2 linked regions of the Arcticibacter tournemirensis genome follow. Each later gene encodes a partner of the first gene's protein in a complex. Links are inferred from orthologs where the notes say so. Each region holds a gene or a part of one and is shown on either strand. Other genes may lie near its edges. The genes, in order: BDE36_RS02650 and lpdA.

The links.
Region 2: the proteins of BDE36_RS02650 (region 1) and lpdA are in contact, whole or in part, in a crystal structure (PDB 1EBD), measured with the Geobacillus stearothermophilus proteins. The link is inferred for Arcticibacter tournemirensis from one-to-one orthologs. Residues at the interface, in WP_033016211.1 of Geobacillus stearothermophilus: Ile130, Ala131, Met132, Pro133, Arg136, Arg140, Glu141, Asn155, Arg157; in WP_049624544.1 of Geobacillus stearothermophilus: Pro340, Ser341, Asp344, Tyr345, Arg403, Asp406, Val408, Glu431, Ala432, Gly433, Asp438.

The regions. Positions count from the first base shown.
Region 1 is NZ_VFPL01000001.1:612,794-625,384, forward strand. Bases 124-3,063 are described here. They hold BDE36_RS02650 (pyruvate dehydrogenase complex dihydrolipoamide acetyltransferase), read right to left. Parts: upstream 2,470-3,063; coding sequence 778-2,469; downstream 124-777. Other genes in these bases: BDE36_RS02645 (hypothetical protein), read left to right, coding at 124-545; pdhA (pyruvate dehydrogenase (acetyl-transferring) E1 component subunit alpha), read right to left, coding at 2,500-3,063. Also shown: BDE36_RS02640 (ferredoxin), read left to right, coding at 1-96; more of BDE36_RS02645, read left to right, coding at 93-123; more of pdhA, read right to left, coding at 3,064-3,495; BDE36_RS02660 (DinB family protein), read right to left, coding at 3,579-4,085; BDE36_RS02665 (sensor histidine kinase), read right to left, coding at 4,066-5,304; BDE36_RS02670 (prolyl oligopeptidase family serine peptidase), read right to left, coding at 5,450-7,570; BDE36_RS02675 (UDP-2,3-diacylglucosamine diphosphatase), read left to right, coding at 7,766-8,518; BDE36_RS02680 (response regulator), read left to right, coding at 8,602-9,066; BDE36_RS02685 (response regulator), read right to left, coding at 9,075-9,485; BDE36_RS02690 (hybrid sensor histidine kinase/response regulator), read right to left, coding at 9,488-10,573; BDE36_RS02695 (sensor histidine kinase), read right to left, coding at 10,729-12,591.
Region 2 is NZ_VFPL01000001.1:5,084,318-5,096,910, reverse strand. The notes cover bases 5,876-8,817. They hold lpdA (dihydrolipoyl dehydrogenase), read left to right. Parts: upstream 5,876-6,615; coding sequence 6,616-8,019; downstream 8,020-8,817. Other genes in these bases: BDE36_RS21235 (ThuA domain-containing protein), read right to left, coding at 8,211-8,817; BDE36_RS21245 (hypothetical protein), read left to right, coding at 5,876-6,564. In the rest of the region: BDE36_RS21265 (DUF2490 domain-containing protein), read left to right, coding at 25-747; BDE36_RS21260 (head GIN domain-containing protein), read right to left, coding at 921-1,649; BDE36_RS21255 (M1 family metallopeptidase), read right to left, coding at 1,766-3,454; BDE36_RS21250 (CocE/NonD family hydrolase), read right to left, coding at 3,460-5,322; more of BDE36_RS21245, read left to right, coding at 5,404-5,875; more of BDE36_RS21235, read right to left, coding at 8,818-8,900; BDE36_RS21230 (efflux RND transporter permease subunit), read right to left, coding at 9,036-12,212; BDE36_RS21225 (efflux RND transporter periplasmic adaptor subunit), read right to left, coding at 12,261-12,593. UniProt on the Escherichia coli protein: Lipoamide dehydrogenase is a component of the glycine cleavage system as well as of the alpha-ketoacid dehydrogenase complexes.

The sequences.
Region 1 (12,591 bases):
TATTCTGTTTTAGTCGGCGACGACGAATACGAAAGTAATAAGTCTGCTGCCATACATTGCCCCGTCAATATTATAAAAGTAGAAAAAGTAAAATGACAGACGCCCCAACAGAAATAATAAAAGTCGACAAGCGCATAGTAGCGTTTATCCAATCTCAATCAGTACTTACTATCGCTACCAGCGCCAATAATATGCCGTACTGCGCAACTTGCTTTTATGCTTATAGCGAAAATGCCAATGCACTGGTTTTTAAGTCTTCACCCGAAACAACTCACATCGCTCAGGGTATTGAGAACGACTTTGTAGCAGGCTCTGTTCTGCCTGATAAACTGGTTACAGGCAAGGTAAAGGGTATTCAGTATTCCGGTATTCTGGTTAGGGTAGATGCTGCACTTCAGGATGATCTGCAAAAAGTTTATTATAAAAAGTATCCTTTTGCATTGGCTATGGGAGGAGAACTATGGGCGATCAAGCTTAATTGGATGAAGTTTACTGATAACACGTTGGGATTTGGTACAAAAGTGATTTGGGGAGAACGGGATTAGCCGTTAGCTGTCAGCGATCAGCAATCAACGATCAGCTGTCAGCAATCAGCCTTCAGTAATTAGCAATTAACAATCAGGCGTTAGCTGTCAGCCTTCAGCTGTCAAAAATCAGCCGGTAGTTGCCAACTATCAATTGCTGCCGATCCTTAAAAGGGTAATATTATTCTAATGTAAAAAGGCGGCCTTTTTTAAAGGGCCGCCTTATATTTTTATTAGCTGACAGCTATTTGCTTTAAACCAACAACCTTACAGGTTCTTCAAGCAGTTTTTTGAACGTCTGAAGGAATGCTGCACCCTGGGCTCCATCCACAACGCGGTGGTCGGCGCTTAAAGTAACTTTCATTACGTTGCCAGGAACGACTGCTCCGTTCTTTACAACCGGAACCTGCTGTATCCCACCGATAGCGAGAATACAAGAATCAGGAGGATTAATGATCGCCGTAAATTCGTCTACGCCGAACATTCCCAGGTTAGATACTGTAAAGGTTGAACCTTCCCAATCAGCAGGCTGGAGTTTTTTATTCTTAGCCTTCTGCGCAAAGTCTTTTACTTCGGCAGAGATATGAGATAACGACTTTCCGTCGGCGAAGCGAACAACAGGCACTAACAAACCTTCGTCTACTGCAACCGCTACACCTATGTTGACATGTTCATTTACCCTGATCTTATCATCTCTCCATGATGAATTAACACCCGGATGTTGTTTTAACGCTACGGCAACGGCTTTGATCACCATATCGTTAAATGATATTTTCACAGGAGCATATTCATTCATCTTCGTACGGGCAGCAATAGCGCTGTCCATATCGATACTCATGGTTACATAAATGTGAGGAGCCGTGAATAAGCTTTCCGAAAGCCTGCGCGCGATGGTCTTACGCATCTGTGTAACCGGCTTTTCAGTAAACTTCTCTTCGCCTATATACTGAGGGATAGAAACTGCCGGAGCTTCTTGTTTCGTTTCCTTCGGAGCGGCGCTTTCAGCAGCGGGAGCAGTTGCAGCTTTTGCAGCCGGGGTAAAGCTCTCAACATCTTTCTTTACAATGCGTCCGCCTTCGGCGCTTCCTTTCACCTGAGAAAGATCAATCCCTTTGTCTTTAGCGATCTTCTTAGCCAGTGGAGAAGCTTTTATACGAGCATCCGAATCCGCTGTACTTTGAGTAGCAGCAGCTTCAGCAGCTGGTTGAGCTGTTGTTGCCTGCGCATCTCCCTCTTTTTTATCTTCAGAGGTCGTTGGTGCCGGTGCACCGCCCTGAAGCAGAGGTTGAACATCTGTGCCTTCTTTACCAACAATAGCTATAATATCATTAACTTTTGCAGCTTGTCCTTTCTCTACGCCTATATAAAGTAATGTTCCCTCCGCATAAGCGGTTACCTCCATTGTTGCTTTGTCTGTTTCAACGTCGGCAAGAGTATCATCACTTTTAACCTGATCACCCACCTTTTTATGCCATTCGGCAATTACGCCTTCAGTCATAGTATCACTAAGCAAAGGCATGCGGATAACGGTAGCTCCAATTGATTCAGGGTCTACTGCTCCTTTAGCCTCAACCTGAGCATCGGGAACTTTCGTTTCTGGTTTTTCAGTTGTTTCTGCTGTAGAGTTTGCGTCTTCTACTTTATCCGTTTTTCCTGATTCTTCTTTTGCGGAGCCAGCTCCATCAAGAGCCGCTTTATAATCTTCGCCTTCCTCACCCAATACAGCAATAACAGAATCTACCGGAACGGTTGAACCTTCTTCTGCTCCTATATATAATATAGTTCCCTCCTGGTATGATTCAAAATCCATTGTTGCTTTGTCGGTTTCTATTTCAGCTACCAGATCTCCTGAGCTTACTTTATCACCGACCTTTTTGTGCCATTTAGCGATAACCCCTTCGGTCATGGTATCGCTCATTTTAGGCATGCGAACTACTTCAGCCATTTTGTATACGGTTTTTTGTCTGACAATTATTTAGCTTCTTATAAAAGGATAATCTTCCTGGACATATACATCCTTATATAGTTCAGAAGGATCAGGCCATGGTGATTCCTCAGCAAACTTCACTGCTTCATCCACTATAGCCTTCACTTTTTTGTCTATTTCTTCAAACCACTCATCGTCTGCGTAGCCATTTTGAACAATAGCATGTTTTACAACCCCTATTGGGTCCTTAGCTTTATACCTTTCAAGCTCTTCTTTCGTGCGGTACTTGGCTGGATCCGACATAGAATGGCCCTTATAGCGGTAGGTACGTATTTCAAGAAAAGAAGGGCCTTCTCCTTTACGGGCACGCTCCACAGCTGCGTCCATTGCATTATGCACTGCAACCGGATCCATACCGTCAACAGGTTCCGACGGCATATCAAAGCCCAAACCTATCTTATAGATATCCTGCATATTTGTGGTTCTGGCAACCGAAGTACCCATGGCGTAGCCATTATTTTCACAAACGAAAATGACAGGCAACTTCCAGATCATTGCCATGTTAAAGGTCTCATTTAACGACCCTTGTCTAACCGCACCATCACCCATGTAGCATACACAAACATTATCAGTACCCTGATATTTTTCGGCAAAGGCAATTCCTGCACCCAGAGGAATCTGTCCGCCCACAATACCATGACCGCCAAAGAACTTATGTTCCTTGCTGAACATGTGCATGGAGCCTCCCTTACCTTTTGAGCAGCCAGTGGCTTTTCCATATAACTCTGCCATCACTTCGTTGGGCGACATACCTTTTGCTATTGCATGAGCATGGTCGCGATAGGCAGTGATCATTGAATCTCCAGGTTTTAAAACTGAAATTGCACCAGCAACTACAGCCTCCTGGCCGATGTATAAATGGCAAAAACCTCTAATTTTCTGCTGTCCGTAAAGCTGTCCGGCTTTCTCTTCGAACTTACGCAACAACAACATAGAATCATACCATTGCAGGTAAGTATCTTTGGTAATTTCAACTGAACTCATTTGTCAATAATGTGTTTTTGGGATGGCAAATCTAACCATAACTTCCTAAAAAAAAGAAAATCACCAAGCTTTTGCGCCTGTAATCATAAATATCTTTCAGTTATGATTCTGCGATGATGATTGACATGCCCCGCTATAATAAATAAAAGTGCTCTAACGCTAACTGTACAATTATTAGCCATTCCTCTGTATGATAATTCGCTTTCCTGAAGTGAGCGGAATAAGTACAGGTTGGCTCTCCTTAGAACCCCGAATTCCTCTATAAGTTTCCCAAAATCCTGATTTAGATAACTGGATTTTTTCACGTACTCGTTTTCATCGAATCCAGGAAGAGGGGTGGGATCCTGGCGGGAAATGCAGAGGATACGGTACGTCATAATCCGCTCAGTGTCTATTATATGACCCAGAAGTTCTTTTAAAGTCCATTTTTCCTCTGCATAAGCATAGTCCGCTTTTTCCGGTGGTAACGCTTTAAGGAAATCCGGAAAAGCATGTGCCTGGGTTTCAAGCTCATCGATTACATCGTCTGCTACAGTTTCTATATATCCTTTATAGAAAGGCGCATGTTCGTCAGGCTGTGGCCGGTTCATATTGTGTGCTGCTTTTTAAGATTATACGCATTGTAGTGCCCTTGCCGGGCTCAGAGTCTTTCACGAAAATCTGACCCTTATGGTAGTTTTCGACGATGCGGCGGGTCAGGGATAAACCCAGTCCCCAGCCTCTTTTACGGGTTGTATATCCCGGTTGAAATATTGTTTCAAACTTAAGCCGGGAAATTCCCTTGCCGGTATCGACAACATCGATAAACACTTGTTCTTTAACTAAATTTTCAATAACCCGTACTTCTATTCTTCCTTCTCCTTCGATCGCATTTACTGCATTTTTTAAGAGGTTTTCTACAACCCAGTCAAAAAGTGGGACGTTCATCAGGGCCTCAACCTCAGTATCTCCCGAAACTTCAAATTTAATTCTGTCGCTCGCCCTTACCTTGAAGTAGTTAACATAATCTTTAACCACGTCAAAAACGATGTGGCTTTGAAGGACCGGCTTTGAGCCTATTTTAGAAAACCTGTCGGCCACCATTTCAAGCCGGGTTATATCATTTTCCATTTCAAGGATCAGCGGGTCTTCCTCGGCATTAAACTTTGATTTCAATAGTTCTATCCATGCCATCAAAGAAGAAATAGGCGTTCCCAACTGATGAGCTGTCTCTTTGGCCAATCCAACCCAAACCAGATTCTGCTCAGATCGTCGCGACGAGCTAAAAACAGTATACGCAACCAAAAGAAAAAGCGCCACAACAGTAAGCTGGATGTAAGGGAATACGCGCAGCTGGGTTAACAGCAGAGAATCCTTATAATATACAAACCACTTTTCGCCATTATCCTTGGTAATTACAATGGGTACATGCTGCAACTTCATCTCGTTCAGTTGCATCTTAAAGTAAACAGGATCGTATGTTTTCTGGTTGTAAACCGGCGACTCAATGGTGGCAGCTTCTTGCGGAATATTCGTCTTTGTACTATCCAGCCCTTTCCAGTATATGATGCTGTCCTGTTCGTCTGTAAGGATAGCGGGCATGGTCAGACTGTCGCGTACCGAGTAGATATAGGTAAGAAACTCATCGTTTATATCCTCAATTTCAACGATCTTTTTAGTACTCATGGCCCACACTTCAGCCCTCGTTCGTTCCGAAAGAGAAATGTTCTTCACGAGATAGTAACTATACCAGAGCGACGCTGCAGCTATTACCATAGCAAAGGCAAGTAAAAGAAATTTCCAGCGTCGTTTCTGCTCGTATGGATTCATTATTTAGTAGTTAGCTGTTGGCGTTTAGTTTTAGCACTAGGCAGACACCATCAGTTTACATATTCATTTATAAATTTTCTTGATACCTGTGTCTTGATACTTGCTACTTATATCTTGATACTTGCTACTTGTGTCTTGATACTTTTCATAATTCCTTGTACCCCATGTTATATAGCATAAAGGCCCATTTATCAGCCTGTTCTGCAATTACCTGAGCGGTAGATTTTCCTGCGCCGTGTCCCGCTTTTGTTTCAATCCGTATCAGAACCGGGTTTGGCCCCTTATGATATTCCTGAAGGCGTGCAGCAAATTTAAACGAATGAGCAGGCACTACACGATCATCGTGATCGGCCGTAGTAACAAGCGTAGCCGGATATGCAGTACCTGGCTTGAGAGCATGGTAAGGAGAGTACTTAACAAGATAGTCAAACATCTCTTTAGAATCTTCTGCTGTGCCATAATCATATGCCCATCCGGCACCGGCGGTAAATTTGTTGTAGCGTAGCATGTCCAGCACGCCTACTGCAGGAAGCGCCACTTTAAAGAGTTCAGGCCGCTGAGTCATTGCAGCTCCCACAAGCAGACCTCCGTTCGAGCCTCCCGAGATGGCTAGTTTCTCTTTTGATGTGTACTTATTAGCAATCAGGTATTCTGCCGCCGCTATAAAATCATCAAATACATTCTGTTTCTGCAATTTAATACCTGCCGTATGCCATTTTTCGCCGTATTCCCCTCCTCCGCGGAGGTTGGCTACTGCATAAATTCCGCCTTGTTCCAGTAGGATAATGTTAGAAGTGCTGAAGGCCGGAGTTAAACTAACATTGAATCCCCCGTAGCCATATAGCAGGGTAGGGTTGCTGCCGTCAAGTTTGATCCCTTTTTTATGAGTGATGATCATTGGAATGCGCGTGCCATCTTTCGAGTTGTAGAAAACCTGCTTCGACTCGTATTTCGAAGGATCAAACTGCACTCCCGACTTCTTGTACACTTCAGATTTCCCTGAAGCGATGGTGTATTTGAAGATAGTCGCCGGATATACATAAGAAGTAAAGGTATAGTACAGAACCGTTTCATTCCTTTTTGCACCGAAGCCGGAAGCGGTTCCCACACCTGGAAGGCTGACGGTATGTTCGAGCTTACCATTCATATCGTATTGCAGTACTAATGACGCTGCGTCCTTCAGATAGTTCGCAAATAATTTTCCGCCGCCTGTTCCTGCTTGCAAAACGTTCTCCGTTTCGGCAATGACATCCTTCCAGTTTGAAGGAGCCGGATTTGCTGCATCTGCACTCACCACCTTGTTGTTGGGTGCGTTTAAGTTAGTAAAAATGAATAGTTTGCTTCCCTCGTTGTCAATGATATAATGCTCGTTGTCGAAATTGTTAACAACATTTACAATAGCGCTGCCCGGTTTGCTTAAGTCCTGCAGGTATAGCTCATTACCAGTTGTCGAGTTCGCAGCTGTTATTACCAGAAAACGGCCATCTTCGGTAATCGAAGCGCCAATGTATCTTCTTGGTGTGGCCGTTCCGCCAAAAATCAGTTGATCCTGATCCTGCCGGGTGCCCAGTTTATGGTAGTATAACTTATGGTGTTGCGTCATTCCCGACAACTGACTTCCGGCAACAGGTTTATCATAACTGCTGTAATAGAAGCCGTCATTTCCTTTCCATGCCAATCCTGAAAACTTGACATCAACGAGCGTATCTCCCACAACGCTCTTGTCGGCCGTTTTAAGTACAATCACCTTACGCCAGTCAGATCCTCCTTCAGAAATCTGGTAAGCAGCAAGACTTCCGTCCCTGGTAAAATCTATGCCTGCCAGAGAGGTCGTTCCGTCGGAAGAGAACTTATTGGGGTCAAGGAATATTTCTGGCTCCTGGCCTTCTTTCTGCCGGTACATTACCGACTGATTTTGCAGTCCGTCGTTTTTTGTATAGTAAATATATTCACCTTCACGGAAGGGGGCGCTGTAACGCTCATAGTTCCACAGTTTCTCAAGGCGCTGTTTTATCTTTTCTCTGAAAGGTATTTTTGAAAGGTAATTTTGAGTAACTATATTTTCTTCAGTCACCCAGGCCTTTGTATCATCGGCCCTGTCGTTTTCGAGCCAGCGGTAAGGGTCCTGGACCTGTTTCCCAAAATACGTATCCGTAGTGTTGCCTTTTTTAGTAACGGGGTATTGAATCATTTTTTTTGAATTCTTTTGAGCAAAGCCGGGAAGTGTAAGCCCGGTAATAAGCATGAAGATGCAAAGTTTTTTCATATCTTGAATATAGCGTCGATGATGCGGTGTTAGATACAACGGAAAACATATACTGTTAGTGTTGCCATTTATTCTTTATACTGCTACTAAAGCGCAAAATACAATTTTATATTTATCTTCTAAACGCTTTTAACCATCCCGAGCTTTTACCTTTTGGGTTTCGGCCTTTTACATTAGCTTTGTGCTATTACCAGCATGGCAGAAGAGCGCAACAAAATTTATTTTGCTTCAGACTTTCACCTTGGAGTACCTGATTATTCTAAAAGCAGACAACGCGAGGCACTTATAGTTCACTGGCTTGATTCGATAAAGGAAGATGCCGCGGAGCTATATCTTGTGGGCGATATCTTTGATTTTTGGTTTGAATACAAAAGGGCGGTTCCCCGCGGTTTTATCCGCTTTTTGGGTAAGCTGGCCGAACTCTCAGATAAAGGAGTGAAGGTCACCATGTTTAAGGGCAATCACGATATGTGGATGTTCGGTTACCTCACTCAGGAGATGGGAGTAACAATTGTTTCTGACGAGTTAATCATCGATCGTAGCGGGAAGAAGTTCTATATCCATCACGGAGATGGATTAGGCCCTGGCGATGCAAAATATAAAATCTTAAAAAAGATATTCAGAAGCCGGATATGCCAGTGGTTATTTGCAAGGATCCATCCCAATTTAGGTATGGCCATTGCGCTTGGCTGGTCGGGGCATAGCCGATTGAAAAACATGAAAAAAGAAGTGTTTCTTGGCGAGGACCGCGAATGGCTTGTTGACTATAGCAGGGAGATCCTTAAGAAAGAGCATTTCGACTATTTTATTTATGGACACAGGCATCTGCCTCTGGATATTGCGTTGAACGAAAGCAGCCGGTACATTAATCTTGGCGAGTGGATAAACTATTATTCCTACGGGGTTTTCGATGGAAATGAACTGAAGTTGCAATACTTTAAACAATAAAAATGCTTGTTTAATTATTGGAACCTTTATTATGTTTTTTACGTAATATATTTGCATACTATAACATTAAATGTCTATCAATCATGCTGGATAAGAAAATCGCCGTACTATACGTAGATGATGAGGAGAATAACCTCATCTCCTTTAAAGCTACCTTTAGGCTCAAGTATCAGGTCTATACTGCTATTAGTGCCGATGAGGCAATCAAAATAATGGAAACTAAACCGGTTGATGTAATTATTACAGACCAGCGCATGCCCAACATGACCGGAGTAGAATTTTTGGAGAACATTATTGGAAAATATCCAGATCCGATGCGGATTTTATTAACCGGATATGCCGACATGGGCGCTGTTGTTGATGCCGTAAATAAAGGAAAGATATTCCATTATCTTGCCAAACCCTGGGATGAGAACGAACTCGACATGACAATACAGCGTGCATACGAAGTATACAGTGAGAGAAAAAATATAAAGGAAATGAATGGGAAACTGGCAGTATCGAATGATCAGCTCGAGTTTCTTTTAAGGCAGAAACTGCTTTCCTGATAGCTTACCTATTCTTTCGTCCAGCGCAGGTTATTATTCTCAAGTATTTTCGATACTACATTGATGTTAATCGGTTTATCGATTACATCCCTTACTGAAGCATAATTTCTGATAGTCCCGATGTCGTTCTTATTTAAAGACGACGTAATGGCAATTATAAAATACCGCTTCTTTAATTCTTCAGGAAGGCTTTCAAACTCATCAAGGAAATCGAATCCATTCATTAACGGCATCAGAATATCAAGCAGAATTACAGTGGTAACGTCGTCTGCGGGCTGATGGTTTCTGATATCATTTAAGGCCAGCGCAGCGTTAGCATATGTTTTTATGTTTAAGCTTTTGCCCGTATGTCGTATCAGTTTACCTGCGATAAAGCAATCGAGTTCACTATCGTCGATCACGATAAACGAAAGTTTCATAGTTATTTATTAGGTATTGTAACTGTAAATGTTGTACCGATGTCTTCCTCTGATTCCACTGTGATATCCCCGCCAAGTTTTAACAAAGCACTTTTAACATTATATAAACCAAATCCCGATCCCGAACCAAGGTAGGTAGCACGGAAAAAGAGATTAAAAATATCACCAATGTATTTTTTCGGAATACCAATTCCATTATCCTTAACTACAATAGTTGCCTTTCCTTTGTTTACCTCAATAAGTAATTTAACAGATTTACAAGTAGTATCTCTTTTCTGATATTTAAAAGCATTCGATAATAAATTGTTCAGAATGCTCATCAGCAGCATTTCATCGTTTCTGAATGGTTCCGAAGTTTGAATTTTAATGTCAAGCTCTGTATTACTGCCGGCAGCGTATATTTTATAAATGTCCTGCAGTTCACGTGTGATTTTAGCAAAATCTATCTCCTTTATAGATAACTCTCCCCGTTGCAGGCTATAATAATCGTGCATGCCCTGGATAAAGGCATCAAGATTTTTCACCGATTTTTCCATTAAGCCCAGCATCTCTTTAATCTCCGATATTTCATCCATTTCGGCAGATACATTAATAGCACCTAAAATGCCCGAGAGAGGCCCTCGTATGTCGTGACTAACACTATAGGCAAATTTATCAAGCTCATTATAGGCTTTCTGCAAATCATTGTTTCTAACAATCAGCATGGAGTTTGCCAGGTAAAAATTATTTGCTTCCTTAATCGAGGATAACAGATCTTCGTATACCCATGGTTTTCTCACGTATCTGAAGATGTGACTTTTATTAATTGCATCAATTACCGATTCAATATCCGCATAACCTGTCAGCAGTATACGTACCGGCAAAGGATATTTGATTCTGATTTCTTCAAAGAACTCGACGCCCGTTTTTTCCGGCATACGCTGGTCGCAGAAAATAATCCGGATATCGGGGTGTTCTGCCAGGTACTTCTCGGCTACAACTGTGTTATCTGCGATAAACACGTTGCAGTCCATTCTGAGTGAAGCTTTAAAACTGATCAGGTTATTAGGCTCATCATCAACATATAGTATCTTTATTTTTTCTGACATGAGCGATTAACTAAACGGTTCTGTTAGTGGGAACGAGAGCAAAAATTTCAAAAAATGGTGTTTTAACAATTATTATACGTTTGTAATGAAAAACAGTTGTGTTTTTCTCGAACTCATTTACAAGTGACCGGCTGTATTCTATGACGAAACAGCCTCTATAACTTATGTATAATTGGTAATTGCAAAGTAAATTCCGTTCCTTCGCCAGGGGTTGATTCTATTAAAATCTGCCCGCGGTGTTTATTTATGGTGTTAAAGGCGATCGACATCCCTAATCCCGTGCCTTCGCCGACATCTTTCGTCGTAAAAAATGGTTCAAATATTTTCTTCCTGGTATTCTCATCCATGCCCGTTCCATTGTCAGCAATCTTAATAAAAACGTTTTCTTCGTTAAAAGACGTGCTGATTTTAAGTTCTCCTCCAGGTTTCTCACCAAATTTTTTATTTACAGCATGTATGGCGTTAGAAAGGATATTAAGAAATACCTGATTTAACTTGCCGGGATAACACTCTATCGGAGGTACACTGTCATATTCCTTAATTACCCTGATCCGGTTGTTCAAAAGGTTGTTTACAATTACTAACGTCGACTCTAGTCCCGCGGTAACATCCGCCCTCTTTAAATCATCTTCATCAACGCGCGAGAAGATACGCAGTCCCTTTACTATTTCAGCTGTTCTGGTAGCTCCTTCATGTATTCCCTTCAGAAGATGCGATATTTCTATTTTAAGGTAATCGAAATCCAGCTCTTCCTTAATGTTCTCTATGCTTTTTTGCTTATCTGTCGTTGAAGTTTCCTCTGATAGAGCAATATCTTCAATTGACGACAGCGCTTCAATAAGCAGGTCAAAATCCCTCCTCAGAGGCGTTACATTCGATGTAACAAAGTTAATGGGGTTGTTTATTTCATGAGCAATTCCTGCCGTTAACTGCCCGAGCGAAGCCATCTTTTCTGATTCCACCAGCTGACTCTGTGCCTGCTTTAAATCTTCAAGCGTTACATTGAGTTCGTCGTTCGATTCTTTAAGCTCCAGCGTACGCTCATTAACCTTTTGCTCGAGTATAACGTTTTGTTCACGGATGATCCGTTCGTTCTCTTTGGCTACCCTTAGCGCTTCTGCCTGCGAAAACTCTTTCTCTTTCTTAAGTATATTTATGCGATCTGCCAAACCAAAGGAAAGCAGCGACATCTCGATAGCCGAAGCAAGTTGCATCGCATAGCTGGTGAGAGTGTTATAGGGAAGTATCTGGTAATCTTTCAGCAAAAAGATAATAGCTCCGGCAAGTAACACCGACCATGCCGAGAAAAAGAACTTCGCAGGCTGGTACCCCTTTATCATGATGGTAAGCGAGGTAACGAATATAACGATGGATGCCAGCGAAGTAGCCGACTGCATTATTTTAAAGCCTAACGGTATATTGCCGGCAAGAGTAGGCACAAAGCTGAGAATAAATAGTCCCATGCAAAGCCATAACGCCGGTCGTGCTCTTCTGAAGTTTTTACCAACCTCAAGATAGTTGTTGGTAAAGAGCAGGGCCGCAAATCCGCTGGTTGAGGCGAATAAGATGATACTTTTCGAATCAAAACCAGGCCAGGCAGGCCACAGATACTGGAAATTATAGCCCTTTAAGCCAACCTGCGTAAGCCCTACAAAAAAGATGTAAATTACATAGTATAAATAGCTCCTGTCCTGAACCGAGAAGTATACAAAGAGGTTGTAAAAGAGCATGATCAGAACGATACCTATGTAAATTCCCGAAAGCATATTTTCTTTGCTGCTTTGTTGGAACTGCGCTGTTGGCCGGCTTACATATATCGGGAGGAAAATTTGTTTATCCCCTCGTATCTTCAGAAAAAAAGTTTTAGTAGTATTGACCGGAACATTGAGGTCGAATAGATAATCCGGCGATTTGTATTTCCGCGTATTAAAGAAAACATCCTTTCCCGATGAAATATGCTCGTAGTCGCCATTTTTTCCGGGCGAGAAGAGTTCTACCTTATCCAGTTCAGGATAAGC
Region 2 (12,593 bases), 4.5 Mb from region 1 along the record:
GACTTTTACCTTTTATCTTCATAAATGCACACACTACCTGTTATTTTAAGAATTGTTACTTTAATTCTGCTCATTTTATCCTTTCTTCCTGCTTTCGCTCAAAAGACCCAAACAGAGCAGAGTGGCTGGCTTGCCTGGTTTAATAGTTATAAGGTTTCTCCCCGTTTAGGGATACATTTTGACGTACAGGCGCGCTCTGCCGATAATTGGGAATATGTAAAGAATCTGCTTATACGGCCGGGCTTAACTTACCATTTTAACGCTCAGCATAATGTAACTGCCGGTTATGCTTTGATAAAAACTTTTGCCGATAGCGATATACCTGGAGGGAAAGATCTTACCGAACATCGTATATGGGAGCAATATATTTTTGCTCATAAAATTAAAGCTCTCCCTTTAACCCATAGGTTTCGGGTAGAGCAAAGGTTTATAGAAAGAAGCAATGATGACTTGTTTTCACAACGATTAAGATACTTTGCCCGTTTGATGATTCCCTTTAAAAGTACTTCAGGAAACTTCAAGAGCGGTCTGTTTGCAGCTTTACAAAATGAGGTATTCTTAAATCTTCAGAACAAGAGCGATTTGAATAACAAGGTGTTCGATCAGAACCGGGCTTATGTAGCTGCAGGTTTCCGCTTAAGTCCCAAAGCAGATATCGAAGCGGGGTATCTCAATCAATACGTCAGGGGCCTCAACAGTAACACAGCAAACCATGTTGTTCAACTGGCTGTTTATACCAGGTTTTAAAAGGAGGTGTAAGTGTACATCGTTAGAAGGGTTGCACTTGTTGAATAATGCTGATTGTAAATTTCAGACACTCCGTTGCAGAAATAGTGTTTGGAGTCCGCTTTTCCTCATAAAAAAACCCCGGACCGCACCGCCCGAGGTTTCAAATATATAAGTGTATGTAGCTGCTGTGCTTAGATTCTTGATACTTTTCCCGAACCGCTTTTCGTTTGATTTACGCGGGGATTGCCCGAATAATAAACGTCACCTGATCCGCTCACAACAGCATTCAGCAATGTATTTGCATGAATCGTTACGCTGCCGGATCCGCTCACTTTAACATCTGCCTTATCTGTCCGTAATTCTTTTCCTTCAAACTCACCGGAACCGCTGATTTGTATACTGGCAGTCTTTGCAGATCCTTCAGCTTTTATTTCGCCCGATCCGCTTACTGCGGAAGTAAACGCGTTAACTGAAGCTGTAAGAGTAATGCTTCCAGATCCGCTTACACGGGTATCCAGCTTGTCGCCCTTTATTGTTCCGCTTACTTCCATATCGCCCGATCCGCTGACACTAAGGCTGCGCAGCGAGCGGGCCGTAATATAAACCGACACTTTTTTGTTCCATCCACTAATGCGTACCCCAGTCTTGTAGCGTATTTTTAAGTCGCCGTTCTCCACCCTTGTTTCAATCTTGCTAAACAAATCCTCGTCGCCCTCTAAACGAAGGCTTTCAGTGTTGCCAAGTTTAACAAAAACATCGAACGAACCTCCGGAGCTAATTGAATGAAAGCCCGAAACCTGTCTGGTTTCAGTATCAGCCATAGGGTGACTAACCGGACTAAACATAGTCCTTGTACCTGCGAAGCTTAAAAAAGGCAGTAATAACAATATCCAGCCGAATGATGCAAATATCTTTTTCATTTTAAACTATTTTCTGCGGTAGTAGCGTTTCCAGGGATGATGATTAATATCCATGAAGGATTCCTCTCTTTCCGTATCAATAAGACGCTGGCTGGGTGCCTAACGTTACAGATATTTTAAAGTAAATTAGTATTAATATAAAAGTTATCGGTATCAGCCTCTATACCATGTGCAGATAAGGGTAAATCGAGGCTTTGCCAGTTGCCTGATGGCTCAATGAAGAACCAGTTATTTTTATCTTTGTTATTGTCGGTAAAACGCACCTTTACCGGCATATTAAAGCCGGTGGCTGTCGCTTTCCATCGGTAGATCAACGTATTTTTACCTCCTCTGGCTTTTTTAATTTCCAGGGTTGGAATGCTGGTAAAGCGAAGATACTGATCAAAAACGGGCGTTAGGTCCCTTCCTGCTTCTTTGTTTATATATGTAATGATATCTGCAGTTGTAACGGTCTTCAGTCCAAAGGTTTTATTGAGACCTTTTAATATCAGCCGCCATTTTTCATCGTCGTTGATTACGGAACGCAGGGTATGAAGCATGTTACTGCCTTTGAAATACATATCCCCTGATCCTTCCTTATTTACATCATACGGGCCTATAAGAGGAATGTCATTCAGGATTGCGCTGCGTTGTCCCCTGATATATTTCGCTCCAGCTTCCTTACCCTCTTTGCATTCCACAAATAATCCTTCTGAATAAGTAGTAAACGCTTCATGGATCCACATGTCGGCGATATCCTTAGATGTAATGTTGTTACCGAACCATTCATGTCCTGACTCGTGAATAATGATATAGTCCCACTTCAGTCCTAATCCAGTCTCTGAAAGATCTTTGCCCAGGTACCCTTTTTGATACCGGTTGCCATAAGCAACCGCACTTTGGTGTTCCATTCCCAGATAGGGCGTTTCTATCAGCTTATAACCATCGCGGTAAAAAGGGTAGGAGCCAAACCAGCGTTCAAAGCATTGTAGCATCGGTTTTACATCGCTGGCAAAGTGAGGCCCTGCTTTCTTTAAATTTTCCGGCAGTACATAATAATCAAGGGTCAGCTTTCCCGATTCTCCTTCATACTCATCAGAAAAGTGACTAAAATCGGCAATGTTCAGTGTTACGTTGTAATTGTTAATGGGGTAAGAAACGAACCAGTTATATCTCACATATCCGTCATCTAGTTTTTCAGTAGAGCGCAACCGGCCGTTACTGATATCGGCCAGACCCGATGGTGTCGATATGCTTATCATCATACTGTCCACTTCATCCGACTGGTGGTCCTTATTTGGCCACCAGCTGCTCGCTCCCAGACCCTGGCAGCTCACTGCTATCCATGGTTTTCCCTTGCTTGTTTTTGTAAATATAAAGCCGCCATCCCAGGGTGGATTTTTAGCAACTACGGGTTTTCCGGAATAGTATACTGTAAATTCTTCTGAAGAACCTTTCTTGATGGTATCTTCAAAATCAACAAAAACTGCATTGTATTCTCGGGTATACTTAAGTACGTTCCCTTTAAAAAGGATCTTTTCTATGTTAAGATTATTAAACAGGTCAAACTGCAATTTTCGAAAATCAGTGGTGGCAGTAAACCTGAACTTATTGGATCCTACAATATACTTCTTTCCCGGATCGACCTTCAGGTCAAGATGGTAGTAAGAGATATTGTAACAGGTTCTTAGCGGAGAAAGCATTCCTCTAAGGGTATCGGCCCGAGTAAACAATTCAGTTCTGTTAAGCAACTGGCTGTGTGCGATAGTACTATATATCAGGCATGTCAGCAATGGCAAAAAGAAACGGAGCCGTATTCTCATCATTACTACTATTTTACAACCGGAATGATAATGCACGAAGCGTTCGGGGTTTCGTGATAAATGCGGTGCGTCGCTTTTTGAAAGTCTTTTTCGTCAGCATTATAGATATCAACAAACTTCTGCGGATTCCTGTCTACCAATGGGAACCATGAATTTTGAACCTGGACCATGATACGGTGTCCCGCTTTAAAGGTATGTGATACATCAGGCATTGAATACTTCACCTGAGTGATTTTGCCGGGATTAAAAGGTTCCGGCTTTTCATAGCTGTTTCTGAACTTTCCCCGCATCACTTCTCCCCGTACCAGCATTTGATATCCACCCATTTGAATATTTCGTGGGTTGGGGGTGTTATTAGGATAGTCGTCAGGGTAAACATCAATCAGCTTGACAACATAATCGGCGTCTGTGCCAGTAGTTGAAACCATCAGGTCGGCTATTACCGGGCCTGCAATTGTGAGATCTGCCGTCAGGGGTTCGGTTTGATACACCATAACATCAGGTCGTTTTGATGCGAAGCGCTGGTCGTCGATCATATACTCTCTGGTTCGCTGCAAATGAACGCCGTCGGCATAGGGTACAGGGCGTGAAGGATCACTTACATATTCGTCATAGCTATTATCTTTATCTGGCTTATTAAAGGCAAGCTTACTATCCGGCTGGAAGTATAGCTTCTCCTGCTTTGCTTCGGCTGGTGGCCAGGCTGTGTATTTTTTCCATTTATTAGATCCGGTTTCAAATACTAACGCCTCAGGAAGATCGGGCGCTGGCTTGTCTTTAAGATAATGCTGAAAGAAAGGGAATTCGACATTTTCCTGGTACCAGGTACTCGTTGCCTGATCAAATTTTATATCTCCAAAGCTTTCACCTGTGGATCTGGACCACCCTCCATGAAACCAGGGGCCCATTACAAGGGTATTTTTGTTTTTAGCATTTTGCTTTTCGATGGCCTCATAGGTGGCAAATGCTCCATAACAATCCTCCGCATCAAAAAGTCCGCCGACTATAAGTGTGGCAGGTTTAATATTTTTCAAATGAGGTGTTATAAGCCGGGCTTTCCAAAATTCATCATAGGTTCCGTGAGTAGTAACATCATTCCAGAATTTAATGGAATCGCCGAAATATTTCTTACTTACATTCTTAACCGGGCCCAGGTCCATGAAGAATTTATAATTGTCGCGAGTATAATACGAAAAGCTTTTTGGGCCCTTATCCGGGGTGATAGGCTTTGGCCGGGGTACTCCAAAGGTCGAGTAGAATGAAAATGCGTCGGCGAGAAAGAGTGCTCCGTTATGGTGAAAATCATCTCCGATAAACCAGTTGGTTACCGGAGCCTGCGGAGAAGCAGCTTTTAATGCGGGATGTGCATCGGGAAGCGAAGCAGTTGAGTAGAAGCCTGGATAGGAGATACCGTAAATTCCCGCTTTCCCATTATTCTCCTTTATGTTCTTTATCAGCCAGTCGATCGTGTCGTATGTATCCGTACTTTCATCGATGTTTTTTTTATTTTTCTTTGACGCTACATGAGGCCGGATATCTTCATATGTACCTTCGCTCATCCATTTTCCACGAACATCCTGATAAACGAAGATGTATCCTTCACGTGCGAAAAGCATCGAGGGGCCGAGGGTTTTTTTATACTCGTTACTGCCGTAAGGTGCTACAGTATAAGGAGTTCGGTTTAAAAGTATCGGATATTTTTTTGTCCGGTCTTTAGGAACATAGATTGAAGTAAACAACCTCACACCGTCGCGCATGGTGATATACTTTTCAATCTTACTGTAATGATCATGTATATACGCCGAATCGGCGGTTTGGGCCCGTAATTGTAAAGAAAGTGTTAAAAAAAACAGGATAATGTATCTTTTCATGAATAAAACAATGTAATGCTGCTAATTTAGGAAAACAGTTATAGCTTTGACGCCGTTTTAATAATTTCCTTCCGAATTTTAATGAATTTAACAGAAGTAAATAATCCTTTTTTGATCCGGCAGTTTCTGCAAGTTCCCGTAGATCTATATAAAGACAATCCTAATTATATAAGACCATTGGATGAAGATGTAGAGAATGTATTTACTGAAGGCAATAACAAATACTATGAGGCAGGGAAGTGTATCCGATGGATTTTAACCGATAAGACGAACAAAGCGATAGGAAGGATTGCTGCGTTCGTAAATCCTTTTTCGGCTTACACTTTCGAACAGCCTACGGGTGGTATAGGTTTTTTTGAATGTATTAACGACAAAAAGGCGGCGTTTATGCTTTTTGATGCAGCTCGCGATTGGTTGAAGCAGCAGAATATGGAAGCGATGGATGGCCCGGTTAATCTCGGTAGCCGTGAACGTTGGTGGGGCTTGCTCGTTGAAGGCTTCAGCCCACCTTGTTATTGTTGTAATTATAACCCTTACTGGTACCGGGATTTTTTTGAAGAGTATGGCTTTAAAGTGTTTTTTAAGCAGTATACCTATCTCCGAAACGTTAGAGAACCTTTAAAAAAAGTGTACTATGATGTTGCAGCAAGAATATTTCGTAATCCCGATTACTCTTTCAGGAATATTAAAAAGAAGAATCTTGAATCCTACATCCATGATTTTCGCGCTGTATATAATAAAGCATGGGTGAACCATGAAGGCGTAGGAGAGATGAGCTTCGAGGCTGCCAGGAAAATGATTAGCTCTCTGACGCCGGTTATCGACGAGCGGATCGCCTGGTTTGCTTATTATAAGAATGAACCTGTTGGTTTTTTTCTCAGTATTCCGGAGTTGAATGAGCTCTTCGTCAAATATGCAAAAGGTAAACTAAATCTGACAACAAAGCTTAGATTGCTTTTTAACAAGTGGACGGGGAAATGCCGGACAATGTATGGCCTCGTTTTTGGCATAATACCAGAACAGCAAAAGAAGGGCGTTGAGATAGCAATGATTGTCGCTGCCGCAAACTCCCTGTTAAATAACAAGGCCTATGAGAACGTTCAGATGAACTGGATTGGTGATTTTAACCCCAGGATGATGCACATAGCTGAACAGATCGGCGCCAGAGTTTATAAAACGCATCATACTTACCGGTACCTTTTTGATCGCTCGAGTGAATTTAAACGTCATCCTGAGATTTAATGACCTTATCTTTATATAGATTGACTTAACTTTGAATAAACAGATATCATTATGCAATACGATGTAACAGTAATAGGCAGCGGACCCGGCGGATATGTTGCCGCTATCCGTTGTGCTCAGTTAGGACTTAAAACTGCCATAATTGAAAAGTATAACACTTTTGGCGGTACTTGTCTGAATGTAGGATGTATACCTTCAAAAGCTCTTCTCGATTCTTCTGAGCATTATTATAATGCCGCTCACACCTTTAAAACACATGGTATTTTAATAAAAGATCTGAAGGTTGATCTTCCACAGATGATCTCCCGCAAAAATCAGGTGGTTCAGGAGAACACTTCGGGCATTTCTTATCTCATTAAAAAGAATAAGATTACTCCCTATACCGGAGTTGCCTCCTTTAAAGATAAAAACACCATAAAGATCAGCAAACAGGATGGCTCGGAGGAAACGATTACATCTGAAAAAGTAATCATAGCTACGGGCTCGAAGCCTACTGCCTTACCTTTTCTTCCAATTGATAAGAAAAGGATCATTACTTCTACAGAGGCCTTGAATCTTCCGGAAGTGCCGAAACATCTTATTGTTATCGGAGGGGGCGTGATCGGCCTCGAGCTTGGTTCGGTTTATGCACGACTTGGAGCTAAGGTAACAGTAGTTGAGTTTCTCGATTCAATTATTGCTACAATGGACAAGACCATGGGTAAAGAATTGCAGAAATCTCTTACTAAGCTGGGTTTCGAATTCCTTTTGAGTCACAAAGTCACGGGAGCATCTGTAAAGGGAAAGAGGGTGAGTGTTACTGCCGAAAGTCCGAAAGGGGATAATATAACTATTGAGGGTGATTATTGTATCGTGGCTGTCGGTCGTACCGCATATACAGAGGGCCTGGGATTGGAAAATATTGGAATTAAGCCTGAAGAGCGGGGCAGGAAAATACCGGTAGATGACCATCTGGAAACTTCTGTAAAGGGAGTATATGCCATCGGTGATGTGATAAAGGGCGCCATGCTTGCTCACAAAGCGGAAGAGGAAGGGGTGTTTGTAGCAGAAACCATTGCCGGACAGAAACCACATATAAACTACAATTTAATACCTGGAGTTGTGTATACCTGGCCTGAAGTAGCAAGTGTGGGATCTACCGAAGAACAACTAAAGCAACAGGGCACGAAATACAAGACGGGTTCATTCCCATTTAAAGCTAGTGGCAGGGCGCGTGCAAGCATGGACACAGATGGCCTGGTAAAAGTACTCTCAGACGCTCAAACAGATGAGATCCTTGGAGTTCACATAATCGGTCCCCGCGCTGCCGATATGATCGCGGAGGCTGTAGTGGCTATGGAGTTCCGCGCTTCGGCTGAAGATATCGGCCGCATCAGTCATGCACACCCAACCTATACGGAGGCGTTTAAAGAAGCGTCGTTGGCTGCTTCTGATAACAGAGCTATCCATATATGAGTTGAAGGTGAAAAGTAGTTGAATGTCCAGAGTTGAGAGTCGCGGCATAACAATCCTCTTAACAGATCTTGTTTGGCACCGTTTAACTACTGTTAGAATTGCAAAGAAATGTTTACTGACGGCAGTATCAGTACATTTCCTTTGAAATAATATTACATAAGGGCTGAAATATCCAGGTATTTCGGCCCTTTCTATTTGCCTATTGCGTATTGAATTCCTCCAAGCAGGTGTTTTAAAAACAGTGGGTCACTGTAGCTTTCTTCAGTGTGGCCCAGGCCTGTATAAAATGCGCGTCCGCCATCATATTCATGATACCAGGCGATAGGGTGTTCGTTCCCGTTCGTTCCGCCTTCGTAACTTTTCTCGTCAAGCCAGGCAAGCACTTTCATGTCCGGATTGATGTCTTTAAAGTTATACCACTCGTCGGTGTGTTCCCAAACATCCGGCAGCAATTTAGTGGAAGGATGTTTCTTGTCGGTTACTTTGATAATGGCTTTCTGTACTTTCGGATGGTTTGTAAAGTAAGCGCCAACTAATTTTCCATACCATGGCCATTCATACTCCGTATCAGTGGCCGCATGAACGCCCACAAAGCCCTTTCCTGACCTTATATAGGTTTCGAATGCCTTCTGCTGCCCGGGGTCAAGAACTTCGTGTGTGGTGTTAAGAAAAATGACAGCGGCATATTTTTTTAAGTTTCCCCCGGTGAAATGCGAAGCATCTGCAGTTGTATCAACTTTGAAGCTATTATTCTTTCCAAGGGCCTGGATGACCATGATACCGGCAGGAATAGATTTATGATAATAACCTCCCGTTTTGTAAAAAACAAGAATTGTCGCCTGTTTCGGCTTTACGTCTAGTGTGAATTGGTTTGATGTCATACACGCGCTGAAAAGACAGATGAAGTTAATTAAAAGACTAAGCATAACCGGTCATTTTAGCGAATATACTTTATCTGGGTGACATAAAAAAGGGGCCTTAAGCCCCTTTTTTATATATCATGAATCAATTAATGCCTATTTATTATATTGCATCATTTCATACTCGTCGTCGTCGATCTCGCCAGTATAGGGCTCCGTCATCAGAACATCTATATCGTCGTCGTGCTTATTGAACCCGAAGTAAGTAAGAATCTTATCAAAAGCTTCATAAATTACCGGAACGATAATGAGTGTGAGGAATAGGGAACTGGTAAGGCCCCCCATAATAACCCAGGCCAAACCATTTTTCCATTCTGCCCCTGCGCCTTTTGCAATTGCGATAGGAAGCATACCGATAACCATCGCAATGGTTGTCATCAGAATAGGGCGGAGCCGGGCGTGGTTGGCCATAATTAATGCTTCCCTTGTACTCTTACCCTCCGCTTTCTGCTGATTTGTAAAGTCGACAAGGATAATGGCGTTCTTTGCAACCAATCCAATAAGCATGATCAAACCAAGAATGGTGAATATATTCAGAGAGTTATTTGTGAGTGCCAGGGCGAGCAAAGCCCCTATTACCGATAGCGGGATAGAAAACATCACCACAAATGGGTATACATAGTTGTCGTAGAGGGCTACCATAATAAGGTAAACCAAGATGATAGACATCAGCAGGGCAACACCTAATGTTCCAAAGCCTTCTGATTGGTTTTCCATATCACCGCCAAAGATAAAGCTAACTCCGGCTGGCCTGGGCAGGTCTTTAATCTGGGTTTCAAGTTCAGAGAAAATAGTTCCTGACGGTCGCCCCACCACCTGCGACTGCACTGATACCTTCGTGCTTTTATCCTGGCGTTCAAGCTGACTTGGCCCCGAACTTTCTGTAACCGTAGCAAACTGCTCGAGATGGATTTGTTGTTCGTCTTTGTTTATAAACGTGAGGTTCTTAACATCGTCCATGCTCTTTCTATTAAAATTGTCAAGCCGGATGTTGATGTCGTATTCGTACTCTCCCTGCCTGAACTTACTGTCGGTGTTTCCGCTAAATGCTGTTTGCATGGTAGCGCCGACAGTTTGAAGACTTAAGCCGAGAGCCGACATTTTATCCCTGTCTACTTGTACCCTTATTTCAGGATTTCCGCTTTCGACAGAGAGCTTAACTTCGGTGGCTCCATCAATTTTCTCGAGCTTTGATTTTACCACATTGGCGAACTTCATTACGCTGTCGAGTTCACTCCCCCTTACTACAACTTCAACAGGAGCTCGTTCTGCACTTCCGAGGATGCTCACTGGTGTGGTCTTAACTTTTGCTCCCACTAATTGAGGTGCAAGTTCTTTTTTTATTCGGGCAGCATAAACGTCGGACGGGTCGGTTCTCTCTTTGCGATCGACAAGCTGCACATTTATCTCCGACTTGTATGCTGTAGCTAACGATGCCCCCATTCCATCACTCGTCTGACCCACAGTTGTGATCAGTCTTGTAACTTCAGGCTTCCGGCTTAAAATAGCTTCGGCTTTACTCGTTGCCAGATTGGTTTGTTCAATAGACGCATCTTTCGGCATTTCAATTTGCACGATGAATTCTCCGCGGTCACTTTTTGGGAAAAATTCAGTTCCGATAAAGCCGGCGCCAATAAGGGCAACTGAGGAGAAGAGCAGAACAACCGTTCCTCCCAGTACTATCCATTTATGTCCCAGCGACCATGTAAGCAGGCTGGTGATCCAGGCGGTGAACCTGTCGAGGCGTCTTTCAAATGAAAGGATAATCTTTCCAAAGAAATTCTTCCCTTCAATGTGCTCAAGCTTTCCGAATCTCGAAGACAGCAACGGTACAATGGTAAAGGAAGCAAGTAAACTAAGTAACGTTGCAATGATGACTACCACACAAAACTCCCGCAATATATCCGAAACAAGACCTGTACTGATAGCAATAGGGAAGAAAACAACCACAATTACCAGTGTGATGGAGGTAACTGTAAATCCGATTTCTTTTGTTGCATCATAGGCAGCGCGTACGCGGTTCTTGCCCATCTCCATATGCCGGTAAATGTTTTCAAGTACAACAATCGCATCGTCGACAAGGATACCTACTACAAGTGAAAGACCCAGTAACGACATCAGGTTAAGCGTAAATCCAAAGAGTTTTATTCCTATAAAAGTTGCAATCAGCGAAGCAGGGATCGATACCATCACAATGGCCGCATTACGCAAACTATGCAGGAAGAAAAGCATTACAAACGCCACCAGAATTACCGCCAATATCAAGTCATGAATAACAGCATCGGCCGATTCGAGGGTGTATGTCGAACTATCAGACGCTATCGTAATGTTAAGGTCGATGTTTTTGTAGTCAGTTTTCAGACTTGTTATTATGTTGCGTACGCCTTCGCTCACCTCTACGGCATTAGCATCCGTCTGTTTTAAAACCTGAAGTGCAAGGGCTGCTTTACGGTCAACCCTGGCGATCTTTTCGACGTCTTTTTGACTATCCTGGACATCGGCAATGTCTCTAAGTCTTACTTGCACGTTGTTCTTATCCGAAACAACCAGGTTCCTCAGTTCTTCGACACTTCCATACTTCCCCGCCAGCCTAATAAGAATGTCGCGGTTTTCGGTCCTGATACTTCCGGTAGGGAAGTCAAGATTCGAGCTTCGAATAGCTTGCTGCACTGTAGTGAGTGACAATCCGTAACCTTGCAGTTTGTTTTCGTCAATATTCACCTGGATTTCGCGCTCACGACCGCCAATGATATTTACCTGAGCTACGCCGTTTACCCTTGAGATGTTAGGTACAATCCGGTTATCCATCAGGTCGTAAAATGCAGCATCGTCCATATTTGATGTAGACGACATTGTCAGAATGGGAAGATCGTCGAGCGAAAACTTGTTTAGTGATGGTGCTTCTGCATCGTCAGGTAAATCAGAGAGAATTGCATTTACTTTTCTCTGTGCATCGTTCAATGCGAGGTCGACATCTGCGCCACTATTCAACTGGATAACTACGGATGACAGGCTCTCATACGAGGTAGCTGTAATCTTCTTAATGTTTTCCATCGAGGATACGGCATCCTCGATTTTTTTTGTGACCGTGTTCTCTACTTCTGTTGGCGAAGCACCCGGATAGGTTGTTGTAACCGACACCACCCCCGGCGAAAACTTCGGTAACATTTCGTAGTTAAGGGATCTGTAGCTTATAAACCCCAGCAGGGAAAGTACTGTGAACAGCACTACTACAATGGTGGGTCTCTTTATCGATATTTCAGCTAATTTCATTTTTTAATTTTGATTAATAGTTTCTGGTACAAGCCACTTATACTTATCTTATTTCACTGCTTGTACCTGAGTCCCATCTGTGAGATTAACCTGCCCGCTGGTTATAACTGTTTCACCTTCTTTTAGTCCTTCGAGGATTTCGACACGTTCGCCTGCGATTCTTCCGGGAGTTACATTTCTGGAGCGTGCTGTACTTCCATCAAGAACAAACACCTTATTGCTGTTCACACTTCCTGCAAATGCTGTCCTTGGAACTGTAATAACCGGACGCTGTTGTGGTAAATCAAATACTGCAGTTCCGTACATTCCTGCTTTCAACTCGTTTCCGCTATTATTGCTTACTTCAATCTCTACCGGGAAGTTCAGACTGTTATCGGCTTT